Regions from separate parts of the Martinezella lusitana genome, predicted to be linked through region 3. Evidence: predicted binding sites of a transcription regulator. Region 3 holds the regulator's gene; each other region holds the start of a gene.
What was found. Region 3 encodes PhoB, which activates phosphate uptake and scavenging genes when phosphate is short. Its sites were predicted from a motif close to TGTCATNNANCTGTCAT; they were not measured.
Positions count from the first base shown of each region.

Region 1: the regulator PhoB is predicted to act here: its motif matches at 1,742-1,758, upstream of HB780_RS18035 (BtaA family protein).
Region 2: the regulator PhoB is predicted to act here: its motif matches at 1,432-1,448, upstream of phnC (phosphonate ABC transporter ATP-binding protein).

Region 1 covers NZ_CP050308.1:876,930-880,168, reverse strand. The annotation lists gene HB780_RS18040 (class I SAM-dependent methyltransferase) at 1-448, opposite strand, end outside; gene HB780_RS18035 (BtaA family protein) at 445-1,692, opposite strand; gene HB780_RS18030 (serine hydrolase domain-containing protein) at 1,881-3,239, shown strand, end outside.
Region 2 covers NZ_CP050308.1:2,701,367-2,704,605, forward strand. The annotation lists gene phnD (phosphonate ABC transporter substrate-binding protein) at 1-336, opposite strand, end outside; gene phnC (phosphonate ABC transporter ATP-binding protein) at 433-1,287, opposite strand; gene HB780_RS26695 (pyridoxamine 5'-phosphate oxidase family protein) at 1,513-2,076, opposite strand; gene HB780_RS26700 (DapH/DapD/GlmU-related protein) at 2,171-2,788, opposite strand; gene phnL (phosphonate C-P lyase system protein PhnL) at 2,785-3,239, opposite strand, start outside.
Region 3 covers NZ_CP050308.1:3,056,413-3,059,651, reverse strand. The annotation lists gene HB780_RS28485 (aspartate aminotransferase family protein) at 1-69, opposite strand, end outside; gene HB780_RS28480 (GcrA family cell cycle regulator) at 498-1,034, shown strand; gene phoB (phosphate regulon transcriptional regulator PhoB) at 1,122-1,805, opposite strand; gene phoU (phosphate signaling complex protein PhoU) at 1,837-2,550, opposite strand; gene pstB (phosphate ABC transporter ATP-binding protein PstB) at 2,602-3,239, opposite strand, start outside.

The DNA.
Region 1 (3,239 bases), 1.7 Mb from region 3:
CGACAGCATCGAGCGAAGCATCGATCGCGCTCTTCCAGTCGGGGATCATCGACAGGGCGTAGGAGACCATGACGCGGTCAAAACCGCCGACACCGAAATCAGTGGGCGAGAAGTCGGTGGCATCGGCGACGCGGAAGTCCGGTATCTGCTTCATGCCGCGAAAATTATTGCGGGCCGAGATCAGCATTTCCTGGGAAATGTCGAGGCCGTAGAGCTTGGCCGACGGGAAGCGGCGATGCGCCAGTAACATGTTGCGGCCGGTGCCGCAGCCGACTTCGAGCAGCGAGCCGCCGAAGGGCACGTTGAGATGGGCGATCGTACGGTCGCGGCCGAAGAGGTAGTATTTGCGGGTCAGGTCGTAGACATGCCGCTGGTAGCGGTACATGCCGTCCATCAGCCCGGCATGGTTCTTCGAATTCGCCTCGAGGCCTGTATCCGCCTGGCTCACGCTTTTTTCCCGTAAATATGGAAGCCGCCATAGATCGCCGAGCGGTCGCGAAGGTTAAGCGCCTGCGAGCGCTCTTCGTGATAGACCCATTGATCGCGGATCGCGGTCGAAAGTCGGCCCTCGATGATGCTCTTTTCAGCCGCAGTGCGGAAAATGACGCGGGCGCCTTCGCGGGCCGTGCGGGTGATTTCCGCCCAGAGTTCGTTGAGCTGCTCGTCGGTCATCCAGTCTTGTGCGTCGAGCAGGATGTAGCGGTCGCGCGAGGCGGCGGGCTTGGAGGCGAGCAGCTCGGTGAAGTTGGCGTGATGCACGCTGACACGGTCAGCGTTGGCGCGGATGGCGGCATAGTGCTCGGGCTTCAGGTAGGTTGGCAGCGGTCCCTGGTGCTGGGCGGCATAGCGACGCGCGAAGGCCTGCCAGGCAAAATAATTATCCTGCATCGGGAAGTGGCATGCCAGCTTTTCCAGGCGATGCTTCAACACTCCGGCTATGGAATCGTCACCGGCAAGGCTTGCGAGCTCGTCATATTGCTGCGGCGGAATGCCAAGTCCGAAAAGGGAGCTCTTGCGGCCGAGCAGCCAGCGCACCATCGGCCTGTCGAAGATCGGTGCGATCTCGTTGTCGAAAAACTGCCGCTGTTCGCGCAATGTACGTGCTTCGGTCAAGGGGGCGAGACGGACGCCGTGCAGGCGGGCCAATATATGCGCCGCGCCGATGAAGCGGCCAAGTAGGCCCGTCTTGTAGATGTTACGGTTGAACACCGTAACGCGGCGGCGACCGTACATGTCGCGGCCATCCCAATAGGCGGCGGTTGCCGGATCGAGCCGCGGTGCTATGAACTCTTCGTAGGCTTGGCTGTTCGTGTCTACGCCGGGCGTGGCGAAGAATCGCACCAGATCGGCATGACCGGGCAGCAGCCGGAAGGCGGCCAGCTTGAGCTTGTTCAGCGCGATATGGTGGCGATTGAGGTCGACCACGTCGATCGAAGCAGGGCTCTGCGAGAGATAGGCAAGCATGTTGCAGCCGCCGGAGCCGATGGTGACGATTCGATGATGGGGCTGAAGCTCCATCGCTTCCATGTCGATATCCGGGTCTTCCCAGATCTGCGGGTAGACAAGGCCGGAGAACAGCATACCGAACAGACGCTCGGAAAAGCCGGCCTTGGACAGGGCCTTATGTTGCAGCAGAGCGTCCTTGAGTTTCCGATTCTTGTGGAGACCGGCTTCCGGGGCGAATTCCGTCATCTGAGTCTTGTCACCAATTTGTCAGGTTCAGGGCGTGTAACCCGGCAATGCTACAGTCTGATGACGTGGGCTGTTGGTAGGTTCGGCCGCGCGGCGGTCATGCGGATATTTGCGAAACTGTAATGATGAAGGTCTTTCATATTGCACCGTTTCCTGATTGTGTCCGCATACCTTTGGAGGTGTATGGCATGCGTTTGATATCGAGAGCGATTACGGCTCTTGTTCTTTTATTGTTGATCATTGTCGCCGGTGGCGTCGTCTGGCTTTCCGTTTCGCCGCCTGAATTGCTGAGAGTCGGTGACGGCTATGCCGCCAAGATCGTCTGCTCGAATGTTTTTGTCGCCAAGCGCGATCCGGAGCAGGTGCTGGCTGACGATGTGCAGGCGCCGGGCAATCCGGCGCTGAAGCTCGTCCGGGTTTCGGTCGATCGGGAGGAGGGGGTGGTGACCGCCCGTATCCTTGGGATGTTTGCGCCGAATTATGCGCTCTATCGTGGCGCTCTCGGCTGCACGACGGTGTCGGATGGCGACCTACAGGCAGCGCGCAGTGCGGTCTTTCTGAACAAGGTGAAGGTGCCGAAGCGCGATTCTCCCTGGCCGGATGGCGACAAGGTCGCGAGCGATCAGGATGAGACGAATGCGACGCTGTCGAAGCTCTTGACCAATACGGATCTTGCCGGCCCATCCATGCGCGCCGTCGTCGTGATCAAGGATGGTCGCGTTGTGGCGGAGGCCTATGGCGAAGGGTTCGGCAAAGGCACACCGTTGATCGGCTGGTCGATGACGAAGACGGTCAACGCCGCGATCATCGGCCGGCTGATGCTGACCGGCCGCATGTCCTTTGACGACGAGAACCTTTTGCCGCAATGGAGCGGCGACGCCCGTAAAAGCATCAAGCTCAGCGATCTCCTCGCCATGGAAAGTGGTCTCGTCTTCAACGAGAGCTATGGCGCGGTATCGGACGTGACGCGCATGCTCTATCTCGATCCGGACTCGACCGGGATTGCCGCAAACGCGCCGCAGCAGGCTCCGGCTGGCGAGCGTTTCAGCTATTCGAGCGGCACGGCGACGCTGCTCTCAAGGCTCTGGATGAACAGGCTCCCGAATGAAAGCGCTGCGATCGCCTATCCGCGCGATGCGCTGTTTGCGCCGCTCGGCATGTCGAGCGCCGTGCTGGAGGCGGACGAGCGCGGCACCTTTATTGGCAGTTCCTATCTCTATGCAACGGCCCGCGACTGGGCGCGCTTCGGGCAATTCCTGTTGCAGGACGGTGTCTGGAAGGGCCAGCGCCTTTTGCCGGAAGGTTTTGTCGGTGCGATGCGCACGCCGACCAAGGCATCGGAAGGCGTCTATTCGCAGGTTCAGGCCTGGCTTGCTGGGCCGGGCGGTTCCAACGCACAGTTCGGCCTGCCGGCGGATACGTTCTGGATGCTCGGGCATGATGGTCAAAGTGTCGCCATCGTCCCATCCGCCAATCTTGTGCTGGTGCGCATGGGGCTGACGCCGAGCTGGCTGAATTACAAGCCGCAAATTCTGCTGAAGAAAATC
Region 2 (3,239 bases), 360 kb from region 3:
ACCATCGGTCTGCTGCGTGGTCAGGATCGGGGTGACGGCCTTCGGATCCTTGATGTAGGTCGCGGCATAGCCGGAAGCGCCGAGTTCGGCGAAGTCGAGCGTGCCGCCGAGGAGGCCCTGGATAACGCCGTCATAGTCGGCGGCCGGGAACAACGATACCTTCTCGAAGCCGAATTCCTTTTTCAGGTGGTCGGAGAGGCAGGCATAGTTGCGCAGGCGGTCGGCTTCGTTTTCGCCACCCATGATACCGATACGGAATTCCTTGAGGTCCTGAGCTGCAGCGCCGCCAGCAAGCGCAAGAAGCGCCGTGGCCGCGAGAAGGGTCTTCTTCAACATGGGTTCGTCTCCTGGTTAACCGGTGTGTCCCCGGATGTCTTCGGTCTGAAAGAAATGCGCCCTTGACGCGGGCTCTCGATCGCGGCCGGCTCCCTCTCAGAGACCGGCCATTGCCAGCGGTTGCGGGCCGGCGGATGCATGTGCCGCGGCCTGCGCGGCCGGATCGGGAATGTTGATGGCGGTCGACGTCATCGTTTCGTCGACACCGGCGCCATCCCTGTCGGTGCCGTAGATTTCCTTGACGGCGGCGGCCGTCAGATCGGACGGCTTGCCGTCGAAGACCACACGGCCGGCGGCCATGCCGACGATGCGTTCGCAATAGTTACGCGCCGTATCCAGCGTGTGCAGGTTAGTGATGACGGTGATGCCTTCACGCTCGTTGATGTCGCGCAAAGCGTCCATGACGATCTTGGCGTTCAGCGGATCGAGCGAGGCGATCGGCTCGTCGGCGAGCATCATCTTCGGCTGCTGCATCAGGGCGCGGCAGATGGCGACGCGCTGCTGCTGACCGCCGGACAGCGTGCCGGCCATCTGCAAGGCGGTCCGCTCGATGCCGAGGCGTTCCAGCGCGGCGATCGCCTCGATGCGCTCCTCGCGGGTGAAGACGGAAAGGAGGCTCATGACGGTCGAGCGCTGGTTCAGGCGACCGAGCATGACGTTGGTCAAAACGTCGAGGCGCGGGACGAGATTGAACTGCTGGAAGATCATGGCGCAATCGCGCTGCCAGCTGCGCAGCGCCCTCCCGCTCAGCTTGGAAACTTCGGTTCCGGCGAAATGGATCGAGCCGGAGGTCGGGTCGGCGAGGCGGTTGATCATGCGCAGCAGCGTGGATTTGCCGGCGCCCGAGCGGCCGATGACGCCGACCATCTGTCCTTGCGGAATGTCCAGCGTCACGGAATCGACAGCGAGCTTGTTTCCGAACCGGCGCGAGACATTCTTGAGCTCGAACATGAAGCTTTCCCTTTCGCCGCTACCTTGGTCTGTAGCAAGCACTGACGTCGCACTACTAACTATGAACAGGCGCAGGTGCCTCGCCTCGAAACCGAATTTCGAGCGGCCGTGCGCCAAGTATAGGCAACGCATTACCGCTGCTTCATGAAGCTCCAATGTCAGATTTGTGTAAGTGCTGTTACAATCCCCCGCTATTGGTGCGGTGAGATGGTTCAGTCGAAACGCTTAGTTGCTTTCAGCGTCAAATAAACCCGTCGGCAGGCCGTCCATGCTACGGACGTTCTTTTCCCGCCGGTATTCCTCGATGCCATCAGGCCCCTTGGCCTTCGCCCACTGATCGAGGCTAGGCCTTTCGCCTTCATAGGCGAAGAGCGGCACGCCGAAGCCGCAGGAGGTCTGGACGAGGTCGATATCCAGCCAGACGATCTGGCGCGCGCCGAGCGGTTCGTCGCCGGCATAGTGGGTATGCAGTAATTCCTGGTATTCAGCCGATGCCCTGTGAAGGATCCGGCCGTGCCCATAGAGCCGCAGGATCATCGGCGGCCCCTCGACGGCGCAGAACATGATGGTCAGCCGCCCATCGGCCTTCATATGCGCCGAGGTCTCGTTGCCGCTGCCGGTCCGGTCGAGATAGATGGCGGTATTGGGTGAGATGACGCGCAGGCACAGGGTCTCGCGGGGCGAAACGTTGACGCGGGATTCCGCCGTCGCCGAGGCCGTGAAGAAGATATGCTGCCGCGCAATGAAATCGCGCAGCCGGTCATCGATGCTTTCGAACTGCTTTGCCATGAAGACGCCTCCCTCGAATATCCGGTCTCAAAGGGTCGCCAGACGCTAGATCCTTAATCGGCTGGCGCAAGCCCCGTTTCGGCGAAAAACGTCCTCACGCGCCGTATCGGATCAAAAAATCCTCGGCGGAAAGGGCGCGGAAGTCGGCAAGCGCCGTGCGCAGGGTGGCGTGATCCCAGTCCCACCAGGAAAGCTTGTCCATGCGCGCGCCGACCTCGGCGGTGAAGCGCTCGCGGATGAGCTTGGCGGGCACACCGCCGACGATCGTATAGGGGGCGACATCCTTGGACACGACGGCGCCGGCGCCGATGACGGCACCATTGCCGACCATGACGCCCGGCAGGATAGTGGCGCCGTGGCCGATCCAGACGTCATGACCGATCACGACGCGGTTCTCGCGCCGCCAGGTAAAGAAATCCGTTTCCATATCGGCATCCGGCCAATAATCGGCGGCGCGATAGGTGAAATGGTGCAGCGTCGCCCGCCATGTCGGATGATTGGTGGCATTGATGCGGACGCTGGCGGCGATGTTGACGAACTTGCCGATTGTCGCGCACCAGACGGCGCCGTCCTGCATGATGTAGGAATAGTCGCCGATCTCGACCTCGTCGAGGCGGCAACGCTCGGAGACCTCGGTATAGCGGCCAAACGTCGAGTTCTTGACGGTCGCGCTCGGGCTGATGAGCGGCGTTTCGCCCAGTTGACGGCTCATGCGGCGGACTTTCTGGGCGAGAAGCGGGAGACATCGAGAATCCGGCTACCGACCGCTTCACGCACTTCCTCGTCATGGAAGATGCCGAGCAGGGCGACGCCAGCCTTTTTCTTTTCCTCGATCATCGAGACCACGACGGCGCGGTTCCTCGCGTCGAGAGAGGCGGTCGGCTCGTCGAGCAGGAGAATGGCGTGATCGGTAATGAAGCCACGGGCGATATTGACGCGTTGCTGCTCGCCGCCGGAGAAGGTGGCGGGCGGCAACTGCCAAAGCTCCTGCGGCAGATTGAGCTGGGCGAGCAGGGCGCCAGCCCTTTGCCGGGCATCCGCCAGCGCCACGCCGCGCGCCAGAAGCGGCTCGGCAACAACGTCGATGGCGGCCACGCGCGGCACGGTGCGCAGGAATTGGCTGACATAGCCGAGCGTATGGCGGCGAACCTCGAGAACGGTGC
Region 3 (3,239 bases):
ACCCTCTCCTCGCTCAAACCGCAGCGGGGCGCGCATATAGGTGTCATAAAGCGGCGCGGTTTCAGCCATGGCGCATGTCTCCTCGATCACAACCTTTAGGGCCAATCGTTTCCTTCAAGTGAAACGGGCCCGGAAAAATCAAAAATGCCGCCTTGCGGCGGCGTGGGTACTATTGATGTTTTGCACCGCGATGTCAACAAAACAGGCAATTTCGCGGACGCAGCAGAGCGCCCCTCGGCGAGAGGTATGTCTCTAGTTGCTAATATTGCAAAAATGCCACGCTTGCACAAGCAAGTTGGGGAAAACCCCGAAATCGATTCCCCAGGAATCATGCGACTCTTGTCACGGAGTCAGCCTCACACTAGGTTAAATCTCAATTACTAGACTGCATGCGGCGGAACTAGTCACCACAATTTTTTAAGCGTTTCGTGCCTCGATCCCATCTGAGGCAATGGTGAAGGATTCTGCCATCGGAAACGCGACAGCGGAGACAGGGCATGAATTGGACAGACGAACGCGTCGAGAAGCTGAAGAAGCTGTGGTCCGAGGGTTTGAGCGCGAGCCAGATCGCGGCACAGCTCGGTGGTGTCAGCCGTAACGCCGTCATCGGCAAGGTACATCGCTTGAGCCTGCCGGGCCGAGCGAAGGCAGGCGGCACGGCAACTGCGGCCCGGGCACAGAAGCGCAACACTTCGGCGCCGCGCGCACCGAACTACGCCTCGCGCGTTGCAACCCGCACGGTTACCCGTCAGCAGGGCGCAACGATGCTCAAGGAAGAAGTCGAGATCGATACGGTCAACGAGATCGAATATCGTCCGGCCTCCAATGTGGTCGTTCCGATCTCGCGCCGCCTCGGTCTAACGGAACTTACCGAACGCACCTGCAAGTGGCCGGTCGGCGATCCGCTGAAGGATGATTTCCACTTCTGCGGCAATGATAGCCCGGATGCATCGCCCTATTGCGGCTACCATCAGCGCCTGGCCTACCAGCCGGTGCATGAACGGCGCCGGCCTGCGGCTCAACCGCGCGGCTGAGATGCCTTATAGCTGAATGAAAGAAACGGGCCGAAAGGCCCGTTTTCTGTTTCCGCCGCTATGTTGGATGGCTGACCGGTTTCCCGCTCAGGCTTCCATGGAATAACCCGCGCCGCGAACGGTGCGGATGACATCCTGCATATTGGAGAAGTTCAGCGCCTTGCGCAGGCGTCCGACATGGACGTCGACAGTGCGTTCGTCGACATAGATGTCATGTCCCCAGACACCGTCGAGGAGTTGCGACCGCGAGAAGACGCGGCTCGGCGAAGCCATCAGGAATTCCAGCAGGCGGAATTCCGTCGGCCCCAACCGCACTTCGCGGCTCTTGCGGTGGACGCGATGGGTCTCGCGGTCCAGTTCGATATCGCCACAGCGCAGAACCGTGGAGAGGACCTCCGGACGGGCACGGCGCAGCATCGCCTTGACGCGAGCCATCAGCTCCGGCGTCGAGAACGGCTTGACGACATAATCGTCGGCGCCGGTGGAAAGGCCGCGTACGCGCTCGCTTTCCTCGCCGCGGGCGGTGAGCATGATGATCGGCAGGCGCTCCGTTTCCGGCCGCATGCGCAGCCGGCGGCAGAGCTCGATACCCGACACGCCGGGGAGCATCCAGTCAAGGATCAGAAGATCGGGGATGCGCTCCTGGAGGCGAAGTTCGGCTTCGTCTCCTCTCAGAATGGTATCGACCTCGAAGCCTTCGGCCTCCAGATTGTAGCGCAGCAGAACGCTGAGCGCTTCTTCGTCTTCTACAACAGCAACTCTCGGAACCATGTGTCTCTGGTCTCCTTTCTTGGCGTCTTCGTTATTCCGTCAGCGCACCGACGGTGTTGGCGGTATCGTCTTTCGGGCGCTCGCCCTCGGGCTGGCTGCCGGTCGCCATGTAATAGATCGTCTCGGCGATGTTGGTGGCATGGTCGCCGATGCGCTCGATGTTCTTGGCGCAGAAGAGAAGATGCGTGCAGGTGGTGATGTTGCGCGGATCTTCCATCATGTAGGTCAGCATCTCGCGGAAGAGCGAGGTGTACATCGCGTCGATTTCCTCGTCGCGCTCACGGATCGACACGGCCTTGTCTGGCGAACGGGTCGTGTAGACGTCGAGTACTTCCTTGAGCTGGCTGAGCGCCAGTTCGGAAAGATGCTCAATACCCCGCGCCAGGCTGCGCGGAACGCCGGTGCCCTGCACGGCGATGACGCGCTTGGCGGTGTTCTTGCCGAGGTCGCCAACGCGCTCCAGATCGGCGGCGATGCGAATGGAGCCCATGATTTCGCGCAGGTCGGCGGCCATCGGCTGCCGGCGAGCAATGGTGACGATTGCCTTGTCGCCGACTTCGCGTTCGGCATGGTCGAGGACGACGTCGTCGGAGATGACCTTTTGCGCAAGAGCAACATCGCCGTGCACCAGCGCGCGGACGCTGTCGCTGACCATCTGCTCCGCCAGGCCGCCCATTTCGGCAATGCGGCGCGTCAGGAACTTCAGGTCTTCGTCGTAGGCAGAGAGAATGTGAGTAGAGACCATTTTTCTATCCTCAGGGTGAAACTTGTGATGGTAGCCGCGCGCGGGACATCATCAACCAAAACGGCCCATGATGTAATCCTGCGTGCGGAAATCGTCGGGATTAGTGAACATCTTATCGGTATCGTTCTCCTCGACCAAATGGCCGAGGTGAAACATTGCGGTGCGTTGCGAGACACGGGCTGCCTGCTGCATGGAATGCGTCACGATGACGATCGTGAAGTTTTCCCGCAGCTCGTGAATCAGTTCCTCGACCTTGGCCGTGGCGATGGGATCGAGCGCCGAGCACGGCTCGTCCATGAGAATGACTTCCGGGCTGACGGCGACGGCACGAGCGATGCAGAGGCGCTGTTGCTGGCCGCCGGACAGACTGGTTCCGGCTTCCTGCAGCCGATCCTTCACCTCGCCCCAGAGACCGGCCTTCTGCAGGCTGGTTTCGACGATATGATCGAGATCGGCCTTGGAGCGGTGAAGCCCGTGAATGCGCGGGCCATAAGCGACGTTCTCGTAGATCGACTTCGGGAAGGGATTGGGCTTCTGGAACACCATGCCGACGCGGGCGCGCAGCTCCACGACGTCGATGGCGCTGTCATAGACATCCTGATCGTCGAGCGTGATCTTGCCGGTGACGCGGCAGGTGTCGATCGTGTCATTCATGCGGTTCAAGCAGCGCAGGAAGGTGGACTTGCCGC